3 regions of the Enterobacter sp. WI-ESBL-E8 genome follow, and region 3 is predicted to be linked to each of the others. Evidence: riboswitches for the same ligand, from Rfam matches in the RefSeq annotation. Region 3 holds a riboswitch; each other region holds the start of a gene.
What was found. Region 3 has a riboswitch for thiamine pyrophosphate ahead of thiB (thiamine ABC transporter substrate binding subunit). Riboswitches for the same ligand answer to the same signal wherever they lie in the genome.
Positions count from the first base shown of each region.

Region 1: another riboswitch for thiamine pyrophosphate. It lies ahead of thiM (hydroxyethylthiazole kinase); the one in region 3 lies ahead of thiB (thiamine ABC transporter substrate binding subunit).
Region 2: another riboswitch for thiamine pyrophosphate. It lies ahead of thiC (phosphomethylpyrimidine synthase ThiC); the one in region 3 lies ahead of thiB (thiamine ABC transporter substrate binding subunit).

Region 1 covers NZ_JBRWXJ010000001.1:3,244,434-3,248,580, forward strand. Annotated here, with positions in the region: gene ACWHWP_RS15420 (GntR family transcriptional regulator) at 1-286, opposite strand, end outside; gene thiD (bifunctional hydroxymethylpyrimidine kinase/phosphomethylpyrimidine kinase) at 329-1,129, opposite strand; gene thiM (hydroxyethylthiazole kinase) at 1,126-1,896, opposite strand; TPP riboswitch at 1,932-2,028, opposite strand; gene ACWHWP_RS15435 (YadA-like family protein) at 2,846-3,964, shown strand.
Region 2 covers NZ_JBRWXJ010000001.1:293,905-298,051, reverse strand. Annotated here, with positions in the region: gene hemE (uroporphyrinogen decarboxylase) at 1-555, opposite strand, end outside; gene nudC (NAD(+) diphosphatase) at 594-1,367, opposite strand; gene ACWHWP_RS01435 (Rsd/AlgQ family anti-sigma factor) at 1,463-1,960, shown strand; TPP riboswitch at 2,015-2,124, shown strand; gene thiC (phosphomethylpyrimidine synthase ThiC) at 2,203-4,098, shown strand; gene thiE (thiamine phosphate synthase) at 4,098-4,147, shown strand, end outside.
Region 3 covers NZ_JBRWXJ010000001.1:817,731-821,877, reverse strand. Annotated here, with positions in the region: gene sgrT (glucose uptake inhibitor SgrT) at 1-142, opposite strand, end outside; gene sgrR (HTH-type transcriptional regulator SgrR) at 231-1,886, shown strand; TPP riboswitch at 1,923-2,023, shown strand; gene thiB (thiamine ABC transporter substrate binding subunit) at 2,055-3,038, shown strand; gene thiP (thiamine/thiamine pyrophosphate ABC transporter permease ThiP) at 3,014-4,147, shown strand, end outside.

The sequences.
Region 1 (4,147 bases), 2.4 Mb from region 3:
TGAGCGAGTATTCAAAGATGTTGTTAATTTGCGTGCCATAGCCGCGGGCGCGGGTCACCACGCCCTCTTCCTCAAGCGCCTGCATCGCTTTACGCACGGTGATGCGCGACACGCCGGTTAACTGACTCAGATCGCGCTCGCCGGGCAAAATATTCCCGTGCTCCAGCACCCCGCTGCGCACCGCGTTTTTTACCGTTTCGGCAAACTTCAGGTACAGCGGCGTGTTATCGGGCGCGGCGATCCGTTCATTCAGTTGAGCGATTAACCGGGTATGCGCTTGTTCCATCTCTGTTTTTCTCAGGCGTGGTGTGTCCTGCCAGTATAAGGCCTACCACCATGCATGAAAATGGTGAACCGGCCCAATACCGTGACCGACCTCCAGACTATCCGCTTTTGCCAGCGCCGCCGAGAGCCAGGCTTTCGCTTCCTGCACCGTATCGGCCCAGCTTTCATGCCGTGGGCGCAGCGCCGCCAGCGCGGCTGAGAGCGTGCACCCGGTGCCGTGGGTATTTTTGGTCTGCACGCGCGGCGCGGTGAAGCGCAGCTCGCCATCGCGGGTGAAGAGCCAGTCCGGGCTTTCAGCGTCATCCAGATGTCCGCCCTTCATCAGCACTGCCCCGCAGCCCATTGCCAGCAGCGCATTTCCCTGCTCTTTCATCTCGCGTTCAGTTTGCGCGTGCGGCGCACCTAACAGCGCGGCGGCTTCGGGCAGATTTGGCGTAATGAGCGCCACCTGCGGCAGCAGCTTTTTGCGCAGCGTCTCAACGGCGGAAGCGGAGAGCAGCGGGTCACCGCTTTTTGCCAGCATGACGGTATCCAGCACCACGTTTTGCACCTGATAGCGTTGAAGCCGTTCCGCCACCGCTTCAACAATATCCGTCTCGGCCAGCATGCCGATTTTGGTGGTATCGATGCGCACGTCGCTGAACACCGAATCCAGCTGCGCGGCGACAAAATCAGGCTCGATACGGTAGACCGACTGCACGCCGCGCGTGTTTTGCGCCACCAGCGCGGTAATGACCGAGCAGCCGTACGCGCCAAGCGCGGAGAACGTTTTCAGGTCGGCCTGAATGCCTGCGCCGCCGCTGGGATCGGTGCCGGCGATGGTCAGTGCGTTAATTCGCTTCATGCCTGCTCCTCCAGCGTGTAGAGCGCATCCAGGAACGCACTGGCAAAACTGCCCGGGCCACCAGACTGCGCAACGGCGACCGTTCCGGCCCGCTTCATCCATCCGCAGGCGGCGGTAACGTTATCCAGCCGATCGCCCGGCAGCGAGCAGCTCGCCGCCACAACGGCAGAGAGCGCACACCCGGTACCCACCACGCGCGTCATCAGCGGGTCACCGCCCGTGACCGTGCGGGTTCGCTGTCCGTCCGTGATATAATCCACCTCTCCGGTGACAACCACAATGGCATTAATCTGGCGGGCCAGCGCCTCGGCAGCAGGCACCGCGCTGGCGGCGGTGTCGGTGGTATCGACACCGCGCCCGCCCGCGCTCATGCCGGCAAGGGCCAGAATTTCGGAGGTATTGCCGCGAATGGCCGCCGGTTTCAGGGCGAGAATTTGATGGCAAAAACGGGTGCGGAACGCCAGGGCGCCCACTGCAACCGGGTCCAGCGTCCAGGGTTTTCCTGCCGCCACCGCGCCCTCAATCGCACGGCGCATCGACTGGGCGCGCGGCGACGTCAGCGTGCCAACGTTAATCAGCAGCGCATCGGCCATCCCGGCAAACTGTTCGGCCTCTTCGGCCTCAATCACCATCGCGGGGGATGCGCCAAGCGCCAGCAAAACGTTGGCCGTAAAAGTCTGCACGACATCGTTGGTCATACAATGGGTAAGCGGAGAACGGGTTCGGAAGTGGTGTAAAACGTGTAAATCGAGCAGGTCAGGCTGCATGGGTTCGCTCCTGCCTTGCGTGAAGAAGCGATGACCGGGAAGGCATCTGACTTCCCTACGCTGGCATTATCCAGATCAGGTAATACGGGTATTTCTCAGCCTTCACAAAGAAGGGCACCCCGAGTCAAAATACTTTTAAAACAATCGTTTACACATTAACTATATGTGAGCGTTTAGTGTAACCGGGGCCGCTGGTAGGGTGCAAGATTTTTCGATTTATCACAGCAGTGATCACCTTGAGGATATCTTAATCACGTAAAGACTCACAGGAAGTTGCTCACCCACTTGTACGCTGCTTAGCGTGCACAGAGCGGATGATTCACTTATAAGATTTCACCGTTAGCCTATATACCTTTCCCGGTTCCTCTTTATCATCTTAAGTTAATGTTTACATTTATATTTACGAATTTAATTATCATTGCCTGTAACATCTTTATTACTCAGCCATAGCAATTCAAGCGAGATACATTTTTACTAAATTTTCAATATAAATATTTTTTACAAGCAACAACCGAAAGACTGCCAGGCTCAATATGACCTTCATTCAAAACATAAGAAGAATTCGATAAAAAAGAATATAGAAAAATCCATAAATTTACATTAACTGTTTTAGAGATTTAGCATCATTTCCCGCCAAAACACTTAAGAATACTTTATATAATGGTGTTTTATGTTTTTTTCACACCTCATTCTCATAAAAAGCTATACACCTGTATTTATTGAGAAAATATCATTTCCTTCCCAACTAGCCAGATGAGCCACAGGTGCCACCCTTGATTTAGATCAACAATTAAAACTACACATTCATAGATAGTTACTACACGTTACGAAATAAGTTATTAAACCAAAATATCGAGATTATCGAGATATAACAATAAGTTATACCCTTGCACCAGGATAGCGCATTTACTTTAATTTTTTTGCTTACATTGATGATGAGAGTTTATAAATGAAGTCTTTAAATAAATCAGTTATTGCTGTTTTTGTAATGGGTAATGTGTTTGCTAGTATGGCTAATGCTGCTGATGTAAACGTAAACCTTAACGATAACGTTAACAACCCGGGTACTTTCATTCAGATTCAGGGGACTGACAACACCGCATATAACCTTGATAACATCAAGGCTAGCAACGTTCAGCAAGACGGGCAAATCTACAACCTGCAAGGCGATATTGCTAAAGCAAATATTGCCATTAATAACGCACAAGATACAGCTAACACGGCTGTGAATAAAGCTGATGCAGCTCAAGCTGGGGTTGATGCCAATACACTATTTATTACGACTCTGAATCAGAAAGTTGACGACAACAAAGCAGGTCAAAGTATCACCGACAGTAAGCAAGATATATTAATCAATGAAACCGGAAATAAAGCAAACACGGCTTTACAAGGTGTTGTTAAGAATGGCACTGATATTATCGACTTGCAAAATCAAAGCAAGTTGCAAGGTTCTGTATTAGCTAATCATGACCAACGTATTACCTCTTTAGAAAATGCGCCCAAGCCTACTAACGGCGTGGATGGTAAAGATGGCGCTAAGGGTGACACCGGTGCAACGGGTGCTACAGGTAAAGATGGTCTTGATGGTAAGAACGGTAGAGACGGGATTAACGGTAAAGATGGTAACAATGGTAAAGACGGTGTAACCACCACCATTAACAAAGTGGACATGGCGACACAAATTAAAGTAGCAGCTAATGCTGCTGCCATCGCATCCACTTCGACCCAGACTGCTAGCGTTGCTCAAGATCTGCAAGACGCTAAAAAAGTGTTTAGCCAGCAACAAGCTAACACTAACGCACAATTCAAATCATTACGTGATGAAGTGGACGGTAACAAGAAAGAAGCCCGCTCTGGTGCTGCAAGCGCAATTGCGATTGCCTCTATGCCACAAGTTGAAGCAGGCCAAAAAGTTATGTTCTCTGCTGGCGCTGGTAGTTTTAAAGACGAGCAAGCCGTAAGTGTTGGCGCCTCTTTTCATGCTGGAGCGGCTACGGTGAAAGCGGGTGTATCATCAAGCACTAATAACGATTTCGCGCTTGGGGCTGGCGTAGGTTTCGGATTCTAAGTAAAGCTCTTAATTCCAGTCACTTTACTGGGGGCTCTGATTAAGCGTTTTAATACGGAAAATCCCGCATTAAAATAAATTGCCAGTTAACCGACGTTAAGCAAAAAACTCGGCCATGATTGTTTAGTTAACTAACTATATATGATAGTACCAATGATAGCGAACATGACAAAGTACATTTTT
Region 2 (4,147 bases), 520 kb from region 3:
CAGCTTGTCGAGAAGCGCATGCAGGGCCAGGGGCTCGGCGTACATCATCTTTTTAACCATGGTGAAGGCTTTGCTGCTGCCGCCTTCCACCATATAGGTCGCCAGCGTCCACGGGCTGCCGGAGAAACCAATCAGCGGCACTTCGCCTTTCAGCTCGCGGCGAATGGTGCGCACGGCGTTCATCACGTAGCCCAGTTCACCTTCCGGATCGGGGATCGGCAACTTATCTACATCCGCTTTGCTTTTGATTGGGGAGGTGAAGCGCGGGCCTTCACCGGTTTCGAAATAGAGACCGAGGCCCATGGCATCCGGAATGGTCAGAATGTCCGAAAAGAGAATGGCGGCATCCAGCGGGAAGCGGCGCAGCGGCTGGAGCGTGACTTCGCAGGCCAGCTCGGCGTTTTTGCACAGCGACATAAAATCACCCGCCTGAGCGCGCGTGGCTTTGTACTCTGGCAGATAGCGTCCCGCCTGGCGCATCATCCACACCGGGGTGACATCAACGGGCTGGCGCAGCAGCGCACGCAGATAACGATCGTTCTTCAGTTCGGTCATTTTTGCAGTTCCTTAAGCGTCATGGCCTCAGTGTAACACTACTCATACTCGGCCCGACACATCGCCACGGTATCTTCTATCAGCCGACGCGCTACGGTGCCCGGTGGGGGTAACAGCGGCAAATCGTCATAGCGATACCAGTTCGCATCCAGCAGTTCTTTCTGGTCGATAACAATCTCCCCGCTGTCGTAGTCGGCCATAAAGGCCGTCATCAGCGACTGCGGGAACGGCCACGGCTGAGAGGTGACGTAGCGCAGGTTTTTGACCTTAATCCCGCTCTCCTCCATCACTTCTCGCGCCACCGCCTGTTCCAGCGTTTCGCCCACCTCGACGAAGCCGGCCAGCACGGTGTGAATGCCGTTGCGATGACGGGTGTGCTGCGCCAGCAGGATGGAATCCTCCCGGCGGATAGCGACGATAATGCACGGCGCAATCTGAGGATAGTAGCGCTCGCGGCAGTGGCTGCAGAGCATCGCCCACTCGGTTTTGCTCCGGTGCATGGTATGACCGCAGTAGCCGCAGTATTTATGCGAGCGGTAAAACTCCGCCAGCTGCACGCCGCGCCCCGCCAGCTGGAACAGACCCACGTCCAGATCCAGTACCTGACGAACCGATCCCATATCCTGGCGGCGGGGCTGTTGGATCAACCACACAGCTTCCCCCTGCCATTCGCCGATCTTCAGCGCAGGCTGCCCCACTAGATCGAACACCTCTGCTGCGCCATAAGGGATCTCTCCGCCAGGAAGCCATAATTTTTGTTCGTGACTGACGATCCACCAACCCAGATCTGATTTTTCAATAATACGATCCATATCTATTGCACTACCTTCGCTTCACTGACATGTTGTTAGCATTGTGGTTACATTTTGGATAAGCAGATTCAATCCTAAACCTTGCGGAGTCGACCATGTTAAACCAGCTGGAAAGCCTGACTGAGCGCGTTAGAGGAAGTAACAAACTGGTGGATCGCTGGCTACACGTGCGCAAGCATCTACTCGTGGCTTATTACAATCTGGTCGGTATTAAGCCTGGCAAAGAATCGTTTATGCGACTGAATGAAAAATCGCTGGATGATTTTTGTCAGGGCCTGGTCGACTATCTGTCCGACGGCCATTTCAATATTTATGAACGCATTATCCGCGAAATGGAAGGGACAACGCCGTATTTAGCGGCCAGCAAACTCTATCCGCTGCTGGAAGCAAACACCCAGCAGATTATGGACTACTACGATTCCACGCTTGAGAACGCCATCGATCACGACAACTATCTTGAGTTCCAGCGGGCGCTTTCCGACCTTGGCGAAGCGCTGGAAGAGCGATTCACGCTGGAAGATAAGTTGATCGCCCTCGCTCTGGATAACGGCCTGGATGTCAGCCACGAAGATAACATCGCGCGCCCTGCTTGAGTTATTAATCGTTAACGAGTAATTTACAACCATTCGCCCCTCTCACGAGGGGGATTTTTCTTGTCGGAGTGCCCAGTGTGAAAGCACGGGCTGAGACCGTTAATTCGGGATCCGCGGAACCTGATCAGGCTAATACCTGCGAAGGGAACAAGAGTCACACTGCTGTTGTATCGCCCCCGGGCGATCCTCTCTTGCTTCATCCGTCGTCTGACAAGCCATGTCCTTCACTTTTGGAATGAGCTATGTCTACTGCAAAACTGACCCGCCGCGAACAGCGCGCACAGGCCCAACGCTTCATTGATACCCTGGAAGGCACCGCTTTCCCGAGCTCTAAACGCATCTACATTTCCGGCTCGCAGGCCGATATCCGCGTCCCGATGCGTGAAATCCAGCTTAGCCCGACGCTTATCGGCGGCAGCAAAGATAACCCGCAGTTTGAAGACAACGAAGCCGTACCGGTGTATGACACCTCCGGCCCGTACGGCGATCCCTCTGTGACTATCAACGTTCAGCAGGGTCTGGCGAAGCTGCGCCAGCCGTGGATTGACGCGCGTAACGACTGTGAAGAACTGAGCGTACGTAGCTCTGCGTATACCAAAGAACGCCTGGCCGACGATGGTCTGGACGAGCTGCGCTTCGCCGGGCTGCTGACGCCGAAACGCGCCAGAGCGGGCAAACGCGTGACCCAACTGCACTATGCGCGTCAGGGGATCGTCACGCCGGAGATGGAGTTCATCGCCATCCGTGAAAACATGGGCCGTGAGCGCATCCGCAGTGAAATACTGCGCCACCAGCATCCGGGCGAGGGCTTTGGCGCTCGCCTGCCGGAGAACATCACGCCGGAGTTTGTGCGTGATGAAGTGGCCGCCGGCCGCGCGATTATCCCCGCCAACATCAACCACCCGGAATCCGAGCCGATGATTATCGGCCGCAACTTCCTGGTGAAGGTCAACGCTAACATCGGCAACTCGGCCGTTACCTCCTCCATCGAAGAAGAGGTGGAAAAGCTGGTCTGGTCAACGCGCTGGGGCGCGGACACGGTGATGGACCTCTCCACTGGCCGCTATATTCACGAAACCCGCGAGTGGATCCTGCGTAACAGCCCGGTACCGATTGGCACCGTCCCGATTTATCAGGCGCTGGAAAAGGTCAACGGTATTGCCGAAGACCTCACCTGGGAAGCCTTCCGCGACACGCTGCTGGAGCAGGCTGAACAGGGCGTAGACTACTTCACCATTCACGCGGGCGTGCTGCTGCGCTACGTGCCGATGACGGCGAAGCGTCTGACCGGTATTGTCTCGCGCGGCGGCTCCATCATGGCGAAGTGGTGCCTCTCCCATCACCAGGAAAACTTCCTCTACGAACACTTCCGCGAGATTTGCGAAATCTGTGCCGCGTACGATGTCTCTCTGTCGCTGGGCGATGGTCTGCGTCCGGGCTCCATTCGCGATGCCAACGATGAGGCGCAGTTTGCCGAGCTGCACACGCTGGGTGAGCTGACCAAAATCGCCTGGGAGTATGACGTGCAGGTGATGATTGAAGGCCCGGGACACGTGCCGATGCAGATGATCCGCCGCAACATGACGGAAGAGCTGGAGCACTGCCACGAAGCGCCGTTCTATACCCTGGGGCCGCTGACCACCGATATTGCGCCAGGCTATGACCACTTCACGTCCGGGATTGGTGCGGCGATGATCGGCTGGTTCGGCTGTGCCATGCTCTGCTACGTGACGCCGAAAGAGCACCTCGGCCTGCCAAACAAAGAGGATGTAAAGCAGGGGCTGATTACCTACAAAATTGCCGCCCATGCCGCCGATCTGGCGAAAGGCCATCCGGGCGCGCAAATCCGCGATAACGCCATGTCGAAGGCGCGTTTTGAATTCCGCTGGGAAGACCAGTTCAACCTGGCGCTGGACCCGTTCACCGCCCGCGCCTATCACGATGAGACCCTGCCGCAGGAATCGGGCAAAGTCGCACACTTCTGCTCCATGTGCGGGCCAAAATTCTGCTCGATGAAAATCAGCCAGGAGGTGCGCGACTACGCCGCCGCGCAAACCATTGAAGTGGGGATGGCGGACATGTCTGAAACCTTCCGCGCCAAAGGCGGCGAAATCTACCTCAAAAAAGAGGAGGCGTAATGTACCAGCCCGATTTCCCGCCCGTTCCCTACCGTTTAGGACTCTATCC
Region 3 (4,147 bases):
AGGTCGGTTTCGTAACGTCCCACTGCATCAGGTCTTCCAGAATTTTCAGCCGTTGCTCTGCACACTGGCGGGCCAGCCAGGACGTTCCTTTTGTCGCTGAAAAATAGTGCTGATAAAACTGACGTGCGGTAGACCTCTTCATAATTTACCTCCTCACTTCATCGGTAAGGATTATTGGCTTAATATAGGGATTAATAAATTGCTGATTTTTTGTCAGGAGTTCCCCTTTTATGCCTTCCGGTCGACTGCAACAACAATTCATCCGCCTCTGGCAGTGCTGTGAGGGGCAATCACAGGAGACCACGCTGAACGAGCTGGCCGACCTGCTTAGCTGTTCCCGCCGCCATATGCGCACGCTGCTCAATACCATGCAGCAGCAGGGCTGGTTAAGCTGGGAAGCGGAGGCGGGACGCGGCAAACGCTCGCGCCTGACCTTCCTCTATACCGGGCTGGCGCTGCAGCAGCAGCGCGCCGAAGATCTGCTGGAGCAGGACCGAATTGACCAGCTGGTACAGCTGGTGGGCGATAAAGCCGCCGTGCGCCAGATGCTGGTTTCGCACCTCGGACGCAGTTTCCGCCAGGGCCGCCATATCCTGCGGGTCCTCTACTATCGGCCGATGAAAAATCTGTTGCCCGGCACGGCCTTACGCCGCTCAGAAACCCATATGGCCCGGCAAATCTTCAGCGGGCTGACGCGGATAAATGAGGAAAATGGGGAACTGGAAGCGGATATCGCGCACCACTGGCAGCAGCTTTCCCCGCTTCACTGGCGATTCTTTTTACGCCCCGGCATCCACTTTCACCACGGACGCGAGCTGGAAATGCGCGACGTTATCGCCTCTCTGGAACGCGTCCGCAAGCTGCCGCTCTACTCGCATATTTCGCGCGTGCACTCCCCAACGGCATGGACGCTGGATATTGAGCTGTCCCAGCAGGACAAGTGGCTTCCCTGGCTGCTGGGCTATGTGCCGTCGATGATTTTGCCCGGCGAGTGGGAATCGATGAACAATTTTGCCAGCCTGCCGGTTGGCACCGGCCCCTACTCCGTCTCCCGTAATAACAACAGCCAGCTGAAAATCCGCGCGTTCGACGACTATTTTGGCTATCGGGCGCTGATCGACGAAGTGAACGTGTGGGTATTGCCGGATCTGAATGAAGAGCTGAGTGCAGGCCTGACGCTGGAAGGCCCTACCACGGGAGAAAAAGCCGTGGAGAGTCGCCTGGAGGAGGGATGCTACTATCTTCTGTTTGATGGCCGCACCCATCGCGGGGCAAACCATGAGGTACGTAAGTGGATCAGCCACGTTTTATCCCCCTCCAATCTCATCTACCATGCGGAAGAGCAGTACCAAACCTACTGGTTCCCGGCGTACGGCCTGCTTCCGCGCTGGCACCACGCCCGCCCGGCGCACTGCGATAAACCCGCAGGGCTGGAGTCCATCACCCTGACCTACTACCGCGAACACGTGGAGCATCGTTTTATCGCCAGGATCATGACCAGACTGCTGGCAGCGCAGGGGGTCAGGCTGGAGATCCGGGAAGTAGACTATGACGAATGGCATCAGGGGGAACTGACCAGCGATATCTGGCTGAACAGTGCCAACTTCACCCTGCCGCTAGATTTTTCATTATTCTCACACCTGTATGAGGTCCCGCTGATCCAGCACTGCATCCACCGCGACTGGCAGCAGGATGCAGCCCTGTGGCGTGCGGGCGAAATGAATCTTGCCGTATGGTGCCAGCAGCTGCTGTCTGAACAGGCGATCGTCCCCTTGATACACCACTGGCTGATGATCCAGGGACAGCGCAGTATGCGCGGTTTGCGGATGAACACCCTGGGCTGGTTTGATTTCAAATCGGCCTGGTTTGCGCCGCCGGAACCATAACGCTTTCGTAATATTCACCAAATCATTACAATAGCGCCGTTCTCAACGGGGTGCTGCATCACAGATGTGCGCTGAGATAATACCCGTCGAACCTGATCCGGATAACGCCGGCGAAGGGATTTGAGGCTGTCGCTCAAAATCCTTTGCCACTCAACTTTGAGGTGCAAAGTGTTAAAAAAAGCTCTTCCCCTGCTGGCGCTGTTTGCGCTGCCTGCTTTTGCTAAGCCCGTTCTGACGGTCTACACCTACGACTCTTTTTCTGCCGACTGGGGCCCTGGCCCGGTCGTCAAAAAAGCCTTTGAAGCTGACTGTAACTGCGAACTGAAGTTCGTGGCGCTGGAAGATGGCGTCTCGCTGCTCAACCGTCTGCGCATGGAAGGTAAAAACAGTAAAGCCGATGTGGTGCTCGGCCTGGACAACAACCTGCTGGACGCCGCCTCGCAAACCAAACTGTTTGCCAAAAGCGGCGTAGCGGCAGAGGCCGTTAACGTGCCTGGCGGCTGGCAAAACGACACCTTTGTGCCGTTCGACTACGGCTACTTTGCTTTTGTTTACGACAAAAACAAGCTGAAAAACCCGCCGAAAAGCCTGAAAGAGCTGGTAGAAAGCGACCAGAAATGGCGCGTCATTTATGAAGATCCACGCACCAGTACGCCGGGCCTGGGCCTGCTGCTGTGGATGCAGAAGGTCTACGGGGATAAAGCGCCCGAAGCGTGGCAGAAGCTGGCCGCCAAAACCGTGACGGTGACCAAAGGGTGGAGTGAAGCCTATGGCCTGTTCCTGAAAGGCGAAAGCGACCTGGTATTGAGCTACACCACCTCTCCGGCCTATCACATTATCGCCGAGAAGAAAGACAACTACGCGGCTGCTGATTTTGCTGAAGGGCATTATCTGCAGGTGGAAGTGGCCGCGCGCACCGTCGCCAGCAAACAGCCGGAACTCGCAGAAAAGTTCCTGAAATTTATGGTTTCGCCCGCGTTCCAGAACGCCATCCCGGCAGGTAACTGGATGTATCCCGTCACGAACGTTGCGCTGCCAGCAGGTTTCGAGCAGCTAACCAAACCAAAAACCTCGCTGGAATTTACGCCGCAGCAGGTCGCCGCGCAGCGTGCAGCATGGGTAAGTGAATGGCAACGCGCCGTCAGCCGCTGATTCCCGGCTGGTTACTGCCCGGGCTGCTCGCCGCCATAGTGATGGTGGCGGTCAGCCTGGGGGCCTTTCTTGCGTTGTGGTTTAACGCGCCAGAGAGTGACCTGCCCGCACTCTGGCACGACAGCTATCTCTGGCACGTCATTCGTTTCTCCTTCTGGCAGGCGTTTCTTTCTGCCCTGCTGTCGGTGATCCCGGCTATTTTTCTTGCACGCGCGCTCTATCGCAGGCGTTTCCCCGGCAGGCAGGCGCTGCTGCGCCTGTGCGCCATGACGCTGATCCTGCCCGTGCTGGTGGCGGTATTTGGCATTCTGAGCGTTTACGGTCGCCAGGGCTGGCTGGCTTCCCTGTGGAGCCTGCTTGGTCTTGAATGGACATTCTCCCCCTACGGGCTAAAGGGCATTCTGCTGGCGCACGTGTTTTTCAATATGCCGATGGCGACGCGCCTCTTTTTGCAGGCGCTGGAGAACATTCCCGGCGAACAGCGTCAGATTGCCGCCCAGCTTGGGATGCGCGGCGCGTCATTCTTCCGCTTTGTCGAATGGCCGTGGCTGCGTCGCCAGCTCCCCCCCGTTGCGGCCTTAATATTCATGCTCTGCTTTGCCAGCTTCGCCACCGTACTTTCACTCGGCGGCGGACCGCAGGCGACGACCATTGAGCTGGCGATTTACCAGGCGCTGAGTTACGACTACGATCCCGGCCGCGCCGCGCTGCTGGCGATGGTGCAGATGGGGTGCTGTCTTGCGCTGGTGCTGCTGAGCCAGCGCCTGAGTAAAGCCATTCCCCCTGGCAGCAATCAAATAACCGGCTGGCGCGATCCGCAGGACAGCCTGCACAGCCGCGTCATCGATTTTATCCTGATCGCACTGGCGCTCCTGCTGCTGCTGCCGCCACTGATGGCCGTTATCGTTGACGGTCTTAATCTCAATCTCCTGTCCGTCCTGCAACAGCCTATCCTCTGGCAGGCTACCGGGACCTCGCTTCGTATTGCACTGGCCGCAGGGCTGCTGTGCGTCACGCTGACCATGATGCTGCTGTGGAGCAGCCGCGAACTCCATGCCCGACAGACGCAAAAAGCCGGACACGCGCTGGAGCTGACAGGCATGCTGATT